Regions from separate parts of the Streptomyces sp. R11 genome, predicted to be linked through region 2. Evidence: riboswitches for the same ligand, from Rfam matches in the RefSeq annotation. Region 2 holds a riboswitch; the other holds the start of a gene.

Region 1 (4,848 bases), 6.7 Mb from region 2:
GGACCGGCTGCGCGCCGCTCACCCCGGCGTCGCCTTCGAGTCCTGCTCGGGCGGCGGCGGACGGATCGACCTCGGTGTGCTCAGCCGTACCGACCAGGTGTGGACCTCGGACAACACCGACCCCCTCGACCGGCTCGCGATCCAGCACGGCTTCAGCCAGATCCACCCGGCGAGGGCCATGGCCGCCTGGGTCACCGACAGCCCGAACGCCATGCTCAACCACCGGGCCGCCTCCCTGCGCTTCCGGTTCGTGAGCGCGATGGCCGGAGTGCTCGGCGTCGGCGGCGACCTCACCCGGTGGACCGAGGGGGAGCTGGCCGAAGCGCGGGAGTGGGTGACGCTCTACAGGCAGATCCGGCCCGTGGTGCAGCGCGGCGACCTCTACCGGCTGCGGCCCCCGAGTGGCGGGCTCAGTGCGGTCCAGTACGCACTCGGTGACGAGACGGTCGTCCTGGCCTGGCTCCAGGCTCAGAGCTACGGCGAACCCGCCCCGCCGCTGCGGTTGCGCGCCCTGGACCCGACAGCGTCGTATGAATGCCTTGAAACGGGCGAAATTCACCGAGGGGCTGTATTGGTGCATCACGGACTACGCACCGACTTGCGGGGCGACCTTGATGCGACAGTTATCCGACTGCGTCGCATCTAGGAGTTCTGTCCGAATTGGCGCCTTAAATTCCAACTCGCTCCGGAGTAAAGGGAGCTGGAGAAGTGTCACGTGAGGAGCGTCATATTCGTGACCGTGCGTCGCTCGTCATGTTCACGTAATTCACATGCTTTTCGAGGGGTTTTGAGTCGGGCGACGTCCCGATAATTCACGGAGTGTGACCGGTAATTCCCACAAGGGATCAACGGGAACGCATTCGGACGGAACCCCTCACTTGTTCCGGTGCGTCTTCCTCGCTTACGTTCCACACCAATCCGGACGGACGCCTAATCCTGCCGCCGACCGGATCCCGCGCTAACTCACCCGTACCCGGCAGGAGCGGGGGACCCACAGGTACAACCGCCTGTTCCGGTCTCCGGAACGGCTTGGGGTCAAGTCGCGTCCCGACGCGACCGGGCATCTCCAGCCCGCACCCGACAGCTCACCTCGCAGGCGCCGGAGAGGAATTCGCCATGCCCGCGAAGGGTAAGCATCGCCGCCCGAAGTCCCTGCGCTTCACCCGCTCCATCGCCATCGCCGGAACAGGTGGCGCCGCTCTCGCTCTCCCGCTCATGGGGGCCGCCGGCGCCCACGCCGCTCCCTCTCAGTCCGTTTCGGAAAAGGCCGTTCAGTCCGCTCCGGTCGCCGAGAAGAAGGCCGAGAAGAAGGCCACCGGCAAGAAGGCGGACGCGCGGACCTATTCGGTCAAGGTCGGCGACTACCTTGCGAAGATCGCCGACGACCAGAACGTCAGCGGTGGCTGGAAGAAGCTCTACGCCGACAACCGTGAGGCCGTCGGCGCGGACCCGGCGCTGATCCACCCGGGTCTGAAGCTCACCATCGGCGGCAAGAAGGCCGAGACGAGCGCCCCCAAGTCCTCGTCCGCCCCCTCGTCTTCCTCCTCCGCGCCTTCGAAGCCGTCCTCGGACACGACCGCCTCGAAGTCGTCGGCGTCCAAGTCCGCCGCGTCGAAGACCACCACGACCGCCCAGAGCGCCGAGAACACCAGCGCCTCCAGCGGCTTCTCCGCCCCCCTCGACGGCGCCACCCTCGGCACCGCCTACAAGGTGGCCGGCAGCATGTGGTCCAGCGGCTACCACACCGGTGTCGACTTCTCCGCCCCCACCGGCACCCCCCTGAAGGCGGTCGGCGCGGGCACCGTCGTCTCGGCCGGCTGGGGCGGCGCGTACGGCAACCAGGTCGTCATCCAGCTCGCCGACGGGCACTACGCCCAGTACGCCCACCTGTCCTCGCTGTCCGTCTCCAGCGGCCAGTCAGTGACGGCGGGCCAGCAGATCGGGCTCTCCGGCGCGACCGGCAACGTCACCGGCCCGCACCTCCACTTCGAGATCCGCACCACCCCGGACTACGGCTCGGACCTGGACCCGGTCGCCTACCTCCGCTCGAAGGGCGTCTCCATCGGCTGACGCCTGCCGCGAAACCACCTGCCTGACACGCTGCCGAAGGCCGGACCCCGATCCCCGGGTCCGGCCTTCGGTGTGCGTGCACACGGCTGAGTGGCGGTTGCGCCCACAACACCCCTGATCAGAGGGTTATTCCACGTTTGGTGAACACTTTAGGAGTGGCTTATCTCACCGATCGTCAACCCCGTCCTACGGTCGCGTAGGTCACATTCGAAGGTGAATCATGGGCCGATGTGGCAGACGATTCGAAGAGTGACAGCAGATCAGTGATCGGGTCGTACGTTGCGGTGGGGGACAGCTTCACCGAGGGCGTCGGCGACCCCGGCCCCGACGGGGCGTTCGTCGGTTGGGCCGACCGGTTCGCGGTCCTGCTCGCGGACCGACGACCCGAGGGCGACTTCAACTACACGAACCTCGCCGTGCGCGGCAAACTGCTCGACCAGATCGTCGAGCACCAGCTTCCGAAGGCCGTCGAACTGGCCCCGGACCTGGTCTCGTTCTGTGCGGGCGGCAACGACATCATCCGGCCCGGCACCGATCCCGACGAGGTGGCCGAGCGCTTCGAGCGGGCGATCGCCCGACTCACCTCCGAGGTCGGCACCGTCATGGTGACGACCGGTTTCGACACCCGTGGCGTGCCCGTGCTGAGACATCTGCGCGGCAAGATCGCCACGTACAACGGTCATGTGCGGGCCATCGCCGACCGGTACGGATGCCCGGTTCTCGACCTGTGGTCCCTGAAGACCGTTCAGGACCGCCGGGCCTGGGACCACGACCGGCTCCACCTGTCTCCCGAGGGGCACACGCGCGTGGCGCTGCGGGCGGGCCAGGTCCTCGGCCTGGAGATCCCGGCCGACCCTGACCAGCCCTGGCCGCCGCTCCCGCCCCGCGGCACCCTCGACGTCCGCCGCGACGACGTCCAGTGGGCCCGCGAGTACCTGGTGCCCTGGATCGGGCGACGCCTGCGGGGCGAGTCGTCGGGGGACCACGTCACGGCCAAGGGCGCGCTGTCGCCGTACGACATCAAGATGCGGATCGAATCGGTGGCTTGAGAGCGGTTCTCAAGCGACCTGCAAGCGGTTCGCGGGTGACATGCACGCGTGGGCCGTACCGATCACGCGTCGGTACGGCCCACACGTGCGCCGGCGTCAGCGCGACGACGCCGTCAACGCCTCCCGCTCCAGCCCCAGTTCCCGGGCGAGCGCCTCGTCCACCCATTCCTGGGCACGCGCGCGTGAGACCGTGCCGCGGTACGACGTCATCTGCACCGCGAGCCCGTCGAGGAGGGCCGTCAGGCGCAGGGCTGCGCCCATGGGATCCGGGCAGCGGAACTCGTCCGCGGCCACGCCCTCCGCGATCACCTCGGCGATGGCGGCCTTCCACTGCCGGTCCAGGTCCCGCGTGACCTCCTGCAGCGCGGGTTCGCGCAGCGCCGCCGCCCAGCCCTCGATCCACAGTCGCCAGCCCTTGGCCTGACCGGTCGGCGCGTACCAGCGCACGGCAGCCCGCAGTCGGCGCAGCGCCGTCGTACGACGCCCGAGGACCCGTCGCAGACGGGCCAGGTCGCCCTGGGCCGCGTGCGTGAAGGCGGCGGCGACCAGCTTCTCCTTCGTGGCGAAGTGATAGAGCACCAGCGCGTTGCTCACCCCGAGCGTCGTGGCCACGTCGGCGATCCTGACCGCCGCCACGCCCCGCGCCTCTATCTGCTCCACGGCGGCACGCAGCAACTCCTCACGCCGCTCCGCCACGCTCAACCGCACTCTTGCCACTCGGCCACCTTAAGGCTTTGCCGCGGGCCGTTCCCGGGCCGTGGTCGAGTCGGGTCCCGGGGCCTTCGCGGTCACCGGAGTTGGCCGAATCGTTCGGCGATCACCGGCAACCGGTCCTCCGCGATGGCGTGCGCGGCGGCCCGGAGTGTCGTCCCGTCGGTCTCGGCCCGGGCCAGGGTGAGGTCGGTCAGGGCGCGCATCGAGCGCCGTGTGTGGGCGAACGCCTCGTCCGCGTCCGGACCGACGTCGCCGAACAGCGTCCACCACCACCAGGCGTTCGTGGCCGAGTTGACCACGACGTCCGGCAGCACGGTGACGCCCCGCGCGGCCAGCAGTTCCTCCGCCTCCGGCCGTACGGGCATGTTGGCCGCCTCGGCGATCCAGCGGGCGGTGATCCGCCCCTGGTTGGCGGCGTCGATCACGTAGGAGACGGCTGCCGGAACCAGCACCTCCGCCTCGACCGACAGCCAGGCGTCGCCCGGCAGTTCGCGGTCGCCGGGCCGCAGCGCCGCCCGGTCGATCGTGCCGTACGCGTCCCGTGCCGCCAGCAGGGCCTCGATGTCGAGGCCCGCCGGGTTGGCGATCGTGCCCTTGATGTCGGCGACCGCCACGACGGTGAGCCCCGCGCGCGTGAGGAAGCGCGCCGTGGCCCCGCCCATGGTCCCGAGTCCCTGCACGGCGGCGCGCGTCCTCCAGTACGGCACACCGGCCCGGTCCAGGGCGGTGAGCACCGACTCGGCGACGCCGCAGCCGCCGACCAGCTCATCGAGACCGATGCCGTCCACCTCGACCGCGAACGCGTCCGCGAGCCGGGTGCGTGCGCCGGCCTCGTCGTCGAGCAGCGGGTACACGGCCTGGACGGACGAGACGAGCCCCGCCTCGGCGGCCGCCCGGTCGACCACGTCCTGGGTGAGTCCGAGGTCCTCGCCCGTGGTCCAGAGGTTCTCGATGTAGGGCCGCATGGTCCGCAGGTAGCGCACGAGGACCCCGTAAGCCTCCGGGTCGCGGGGAT
Region 2 (4,848 bases):
CGGGGCTGCCCGAACCGATCGATGGCCAGGCCGACGACCTGGCCATCCAGGCCGACGAACTGACGCGGATTCGGGCCCGGCTGGAGGAGATGCTCGCCCGGCACACCGGGCGCACCCGCGCGCAGGTGACCGAGGACATCGAGCGGGACAAGATCCTGAACGCCCAGGAGGCGCTGGAGTACGGACTGGTGGACCGGATCATCCCCAGCCGCAAGGCGACGCTCGCGCCGCCCACGGGGCGGTGATCGGCCGGTGCTGCCACCCGAGTTGCCGCCCCTGCCCGCGCTGACCCGCGCGGAGGGTGAGTTGATCGACCGTTATCTCGACGTGGTGGACCTGCTCGGCCGGATCAACCCGGCGCAGGACGGCGACACCTACCGCGGACTGCGGGCCGCCCAGGCGCTCGTCCGCAAGGCGGCCGAGCTGCGGGACGCGCTGGCGCTGATGCACCAGCGGGGCGAGACGGAGCTGCACGCTCCCACGCTCGCGCGTGCGCTGCGCGTGCTGGACGGGGAGCGCCGCACGGCTCGTGTCACGGTGCCGCCGCGCTCCGACAGTTGACGACGCGCACAGGCCGATCCCGGACGCCTCGATCCCACTGACGAGGCGTCCGGAACAAGGCTCAAACGGACCAAACGGCGTACCCCCAATCGGCGTAGCAACGGCTCCTTTTGCTGGCCCATCAGGGTTGCGCAACGGGCATGAGCCCAGGGCGGAACAAGGCGCTCCATCGCTGGTCCGGGACTCCTTCGCCCCCTGGACGCCCTCTCGAACACGCGGGTACCCACCCGAACGGGTGAGTGGTGACTAACACCACAAATCCCCGGTTCCGTTGGGTATTTCGCTCATCCGTGCGTCAAGATCCCTGTCTGACGACAAGCCCCCGCCGCAGCGGCGGGGCGGTCCGGGCGGACGCCGAGTCCTGCCGCCGCCCGGATGACCGGTCGACAGGAGTGGATCGGCAGGAGTGGAGGACCCGAGCAAGACGGGTCGCCGGAGCGGACGTTCGTTCGATCCGAGCAGCCCTTGGGGTGAAGCCGCGGCAACGCGGCCGGGCAACTTCGCCAGCCCGAATCCGACAGGTCATCCTTCACAGGCGGCTGACGAAGGGTTGCGCATGACTGCGCTCAATCGTGTCCCGTCGCTCATGGCCCGGGCCGGCACGGCCTCGGCTCTCACCATCGCCGCAGTGGGCGGCTCGATAGTGGCGCCCGGCTTCACGTCCGAAGCAGAGGCGGCCACACCGGCGACGAAGGCACTTCAGGTCGCGGCCTCCAAGAAGGGCTCCCCGTACAAGTGGGGTGCCACGGGGCCGAACCGGTTCGACTGCTCCGGGCTGACGCTGTACTCGTTCAAGAAGGCGGGCAAGAAACTGCCCCGTACGGCGGCCCAGCAGTACAACAAGACCCGCCACATCTCCGCCAAGAGCCGCAAGGCCGGAGACCTGGTGTTCTTCCACTCGGGGTCGTACGTCTACCACGTCGGCATCTACGCCGGGAAGGGAAAGATCTGGCACTCCCCCAAGAGCGGGGACGTTGTAAAGCTGCAGAAGATCTGGACCAGGAGCGTCTGGTACGGCCGGGTCAAGTGACCCTCCCGGGGGCGATGGCGGCGGCCTGACACGCCGTCATCGCCCCCGAGGCACCAGAAAGGCCGTCAGACGGCCATCAGCGGCCCGGCGAGGAGTCCCACGCCGAAGGCCGTCAGCGCGACGCCGGTGACGGTCGTGACCGCCCGGGCGGCGCGCGGCTGGCGGAGCCATCGCCCGAGCCGGTCCACCAGCAGGGCGACCACCTGGAACCACACCATCGCGATCGCCAGCACGATCAGGGCGAGCAGCAGCGTCCGGGGCAGCGCGGGAGCGCCCGCGGGCACGAACTGCGGCAGCACGCTGAGGAACGTGAGGGACGCCTTCGGGTTGAGGGCGTTGGTGACGAAGCCCTGCCGCAGCGGTCGCCCGGTGGAATCCTCGCGCGTGTCCGTCACTTCACTCACTTCACTGCGCCGTTGCCGCAGGGTCTGGACGCCCAGGTACAACACGTAGGCCCCGCCGACCACCTGGAGCGCACGGAACAGCGCCGGTACGGCGGCCAGGACCGCGGCGACCCCCAGCACCGCCAGCGTCACATGCACCAGCAGCCCGGCCCCGATCCCGAACGCGCACGCGATGCCGGCCCGGCGGGAGACGAGGGCGTTGCGCACGACGACGGTGAAGTCGGCGCCGGGCATGGCGACGAGGCCGGCGGAGACCCCGGTGAAGGCGATGAGCTGAGCGTCCATGGCACCCAGCGTGCCGCGCGGAAGCCTTCAGCAGGTATTTCGAATATCCTGGGCTGCCCTAAAGCATTGGTTTAGGCAGACGAGGAGCCCGGCATGTACGACCCGACCAGGCTCGCCGCCCTGGTGGCGGTCGCCGAGGCGGGTTCGATCACCCGGGCGGCCGAGCGGCTCGGCTACACCACGCCCGCGCTCTCCCAGCAGCTGGCCAAGCTGGAGCGCGAGGCGGGCACCGCCCTACTGGTACGGCACCACCGCGGGGCCCGGCTGACGGGTGCTGGCGAGCTGCTGGTGGCGCGGGCCCGGCGGGTGCTCGACGAGCTGGAGCGGGCACGGCACGAGCTGGCCCGGCTGACCGGCCTGTCGGGCGGCACGCTCCGGCTCGGCACCTTCCAGACCGCGGGGGGCATCCACCTGCTGCCGCCGGCCCTCAGCGCCTTCCGGCGGGCCCATCCGGACGTGGAGCTGACGGTCGCCGACTACGAACCGTCGGCCGGCGTCGCGGCCGTGGCGGCCGGTGAGGTGGATCTGGCCCTGACGCACGCGTATGAGCCGGGCGACCCGATCCCGCTGGCGTCCTCGGTCCGCGTCGAGCCGATCCTCGTCGAGGAGCTGGTCCTGGTGTCCGCTCCGGGCCACGCCCTCACCAGCGGGACCGCACGGCTGCCGCTGGCCGAGCTCGCCGGGCAGCCGCTGATCAGCATGGCGCCGGACGCTCCGGCCCGGCGGGGCGTGGAGGCGGTGCTGGCCCGGGCGGGGGCCCTGCCCTCGGTGCTGGTGCCGACGCCGGGGTATCTCCTGGTGTGCGCGCTGGCCAGTGCGGGGCTCGGGGTCGCGGTCGTACCGGAGATGGTGGCGCGTACGTCGGTCACTCCGGTCGGGGTGCGCGCGCTGGAGGGCGCACAGCTGCGCCGTACGATCTCGGTCGCCCACCGGAGCGAGGAGGCGGCTCCGGCCGCGGACGCCTTCCGGGCTCTGCTGCGCGGCACGTTCGGCCGGTCGCGGCAGACCTGAGGGGCGGGCTCGCGGCTACGGTTCCTGGGGTCCGGCGGTCGGCACGGGTTCCGCGGGCACCGTCCACGGCAGTTCGATGGAGATGGTCTTGCCGCCTTCGCGGGTCGGGCGCACTCTCAGCTTGCCGCCGCATTCCGCGGTCAGCCAGCGGATGATGACCAGGCCACGGCCGTTGTCCTGCTGGACGGCGGCGGGCAGCCGCTTGGGGAAGCGGGGGTGGCTGTCGGTGACCCCGATGCGCAGGTGTTCGTCACGGTCGAGCACGAGGTCCACCGTGAAGGTGGGTGACTGCCCGAGGGTGTGCTGTACGGCGTTGGTGGTGAGTTCGGAGACGATCAGGCGGATGGTGTCGGCCACTTCCGTGTCCGGTGGCAGTCCCCACTCCGCGAGGGTGGTGACCACGTAGGTCCGGGCCGCGGAGACCGAGGCGGGATCGCTCGGCAGAGTGACGGATGCTTCCAAATGATCTGCCATGGCGATGTCGTCCCTTTCCCAACGGGACCGCAGTCCGACACGGAGCGGAGGGTTCGAGTACGGTCCCGGACTGGTGCTTCGTCGCCAGACTGCCATTACCAGGGCCGTCACGGTGCCGATCCCCCAAGATATGCATATATCTGTCGCTCGAAGCGGTGAACTCTGCGACGGCAGACCGTATTTGGGCGGCTCGGTTGGAGTAAGGAGTTGCCCATGCAGCACGGTCCCGCGGTGCGCCGCCGGAAACTGGGCGCGGAACTGCGTGCGTTGCGCACCGGGGCGGGGCTCACCAGTGGTGAGGCGGCCCGGCTGGTGGGCTGGCACCAGTCCAAGGTGAGCCGGATCGAGACGGGCGCCAGCGGGGTGAAACCGGCCGATGTGCGGTTACTGCTCGACGTCTACGGCGTACAGGATGCCCAACTACGTCAGTTGCTGCTGGTGTTGGCGGGCTCCCACGAGGGTGGCGGCCGGGATCACTGGTGGCACGCCTACCGCGGAGTGCTGCCGCCGACGTACCGCGACTTCATCAGCCTGGAGTCCCAGGCGAGCGCGATGCGCACGCTGGAGACGTCCGTGGTGCCCGGGCTGCTGCAGACGCCGGAGTACGCCCGTGCGGTGACCCGGGCCGCGGTGGGCGGGCTCGACGACGCCGATGAACGTCTGGACGCCCTGGTCGCCGTCCGTCTGGCCAGGCAGGACGTGCTGCGCGCCGAGCCGCCGCTGGAGCTGAGCGCGGTGCTCGACGAGGCGGTGCTGCACCGGGAGATCGGCGGGCCCGAGGTGATGGAGCAGCAGTTGAGGCGGCTGATGGAGGCGGCGCGACTGCCGCAAGTCCGGCTGCAGGTCCTGCCGTTCGCGGCCGGCGAGCATATCGGCATCACCGGGCCTTTCGTTATCTTCTCATTTTCGCGCACTTCTGATCTGGATGTGGTTGTTCTCGACCACTTGACGAGTAGCCTCTACCTCGAACGGAAAGAAGACCTCCAGGCCTACACGGAGGCCTTCAACGCCCTTCGGATCCACGCCCTTTCGCCCGAGGAATCGATGGATTACATCGCCGCACTGGCTGGCGGCGCGTAAGGA

Evidence for each region. Region 2 has a riboswitch for cyclic di-AMP ahead of AB5J55_RS05895 (C40 family peptidase). Riboswitches for the same ligand answer to the same signal wherever they lie in the genome.
Region 1: linked by a shared signal. The riboswitch ahead of AB5J55_RS36795 (LysM peptidoglycan-binding domain-containing M23 family metallopeptidase) and the one ahead of AB5J55_RS05895 (C40 family peptidase) in region 2 are both predicted to bind cyclic di-AMP.

Annotation. Positions count from the first base shown of each region.
Region 1 is NZ_CP163432.1:7,948,849-7,953,696, forward strand. It holds gene AB5J55_RS36790 (alpha-galactosidase) at 1-646, shown strand, start outside; cyclic di-AMP (ydaO/yuaA leader) riboswitch at 955-1,112, shown strand; gene AB5J55_RS36795 (LysM peptidoglycan-binding domain-containing M23 family metallopeptidase) at 1,117-2,070, shown strand; gene AB5J55_RS36800 (SGNH/GDSL hydrolase family protein) at 2,334-3,119, shown strand; gene AB5J55_RS36805 (TetR/AcrR family transcriptional regulator) at 3,216-3,836, opposite strand; gene AB5J55_RS36810 (Glu/Leu/Phe/Val dehydrogenase dimerization domain-containing protein) at 3,908-4,848, opposite strand, start outside.
Region 2 is NZ_CP163432.1:1,296,666-1,301,513, forward strand. It holds gene AB5J55_RS05885 (ATP-dependent Clp protease proteolytic subunit) at 1-245, shown strand, start outside; gene AB5J55_RS05890 (hypothetical protein) at 253-561, shown strand; cyclic di-AMP (ydaO/yuaA leader) riboswitch at 904-1,114, shown strand; gene AB5J55_RS05895 (C40 family peptidase) at 1,118-1,591, shown strand; gene AB5J55_RS05900 (LysE family translocator) at 1,657-2,280, opposite strand; gene AB5J55_RS05905 (LysR family transcriptional regulator) at 2,374-3,291, shown strand; gene AB5J55_RS05910 (ATP-binding protein) at 3,307-3,765, opposite strand; gene AB5J55_RS05915 (helix-turn-helix domain-containing protein) at 3,979-4,845, shown strand.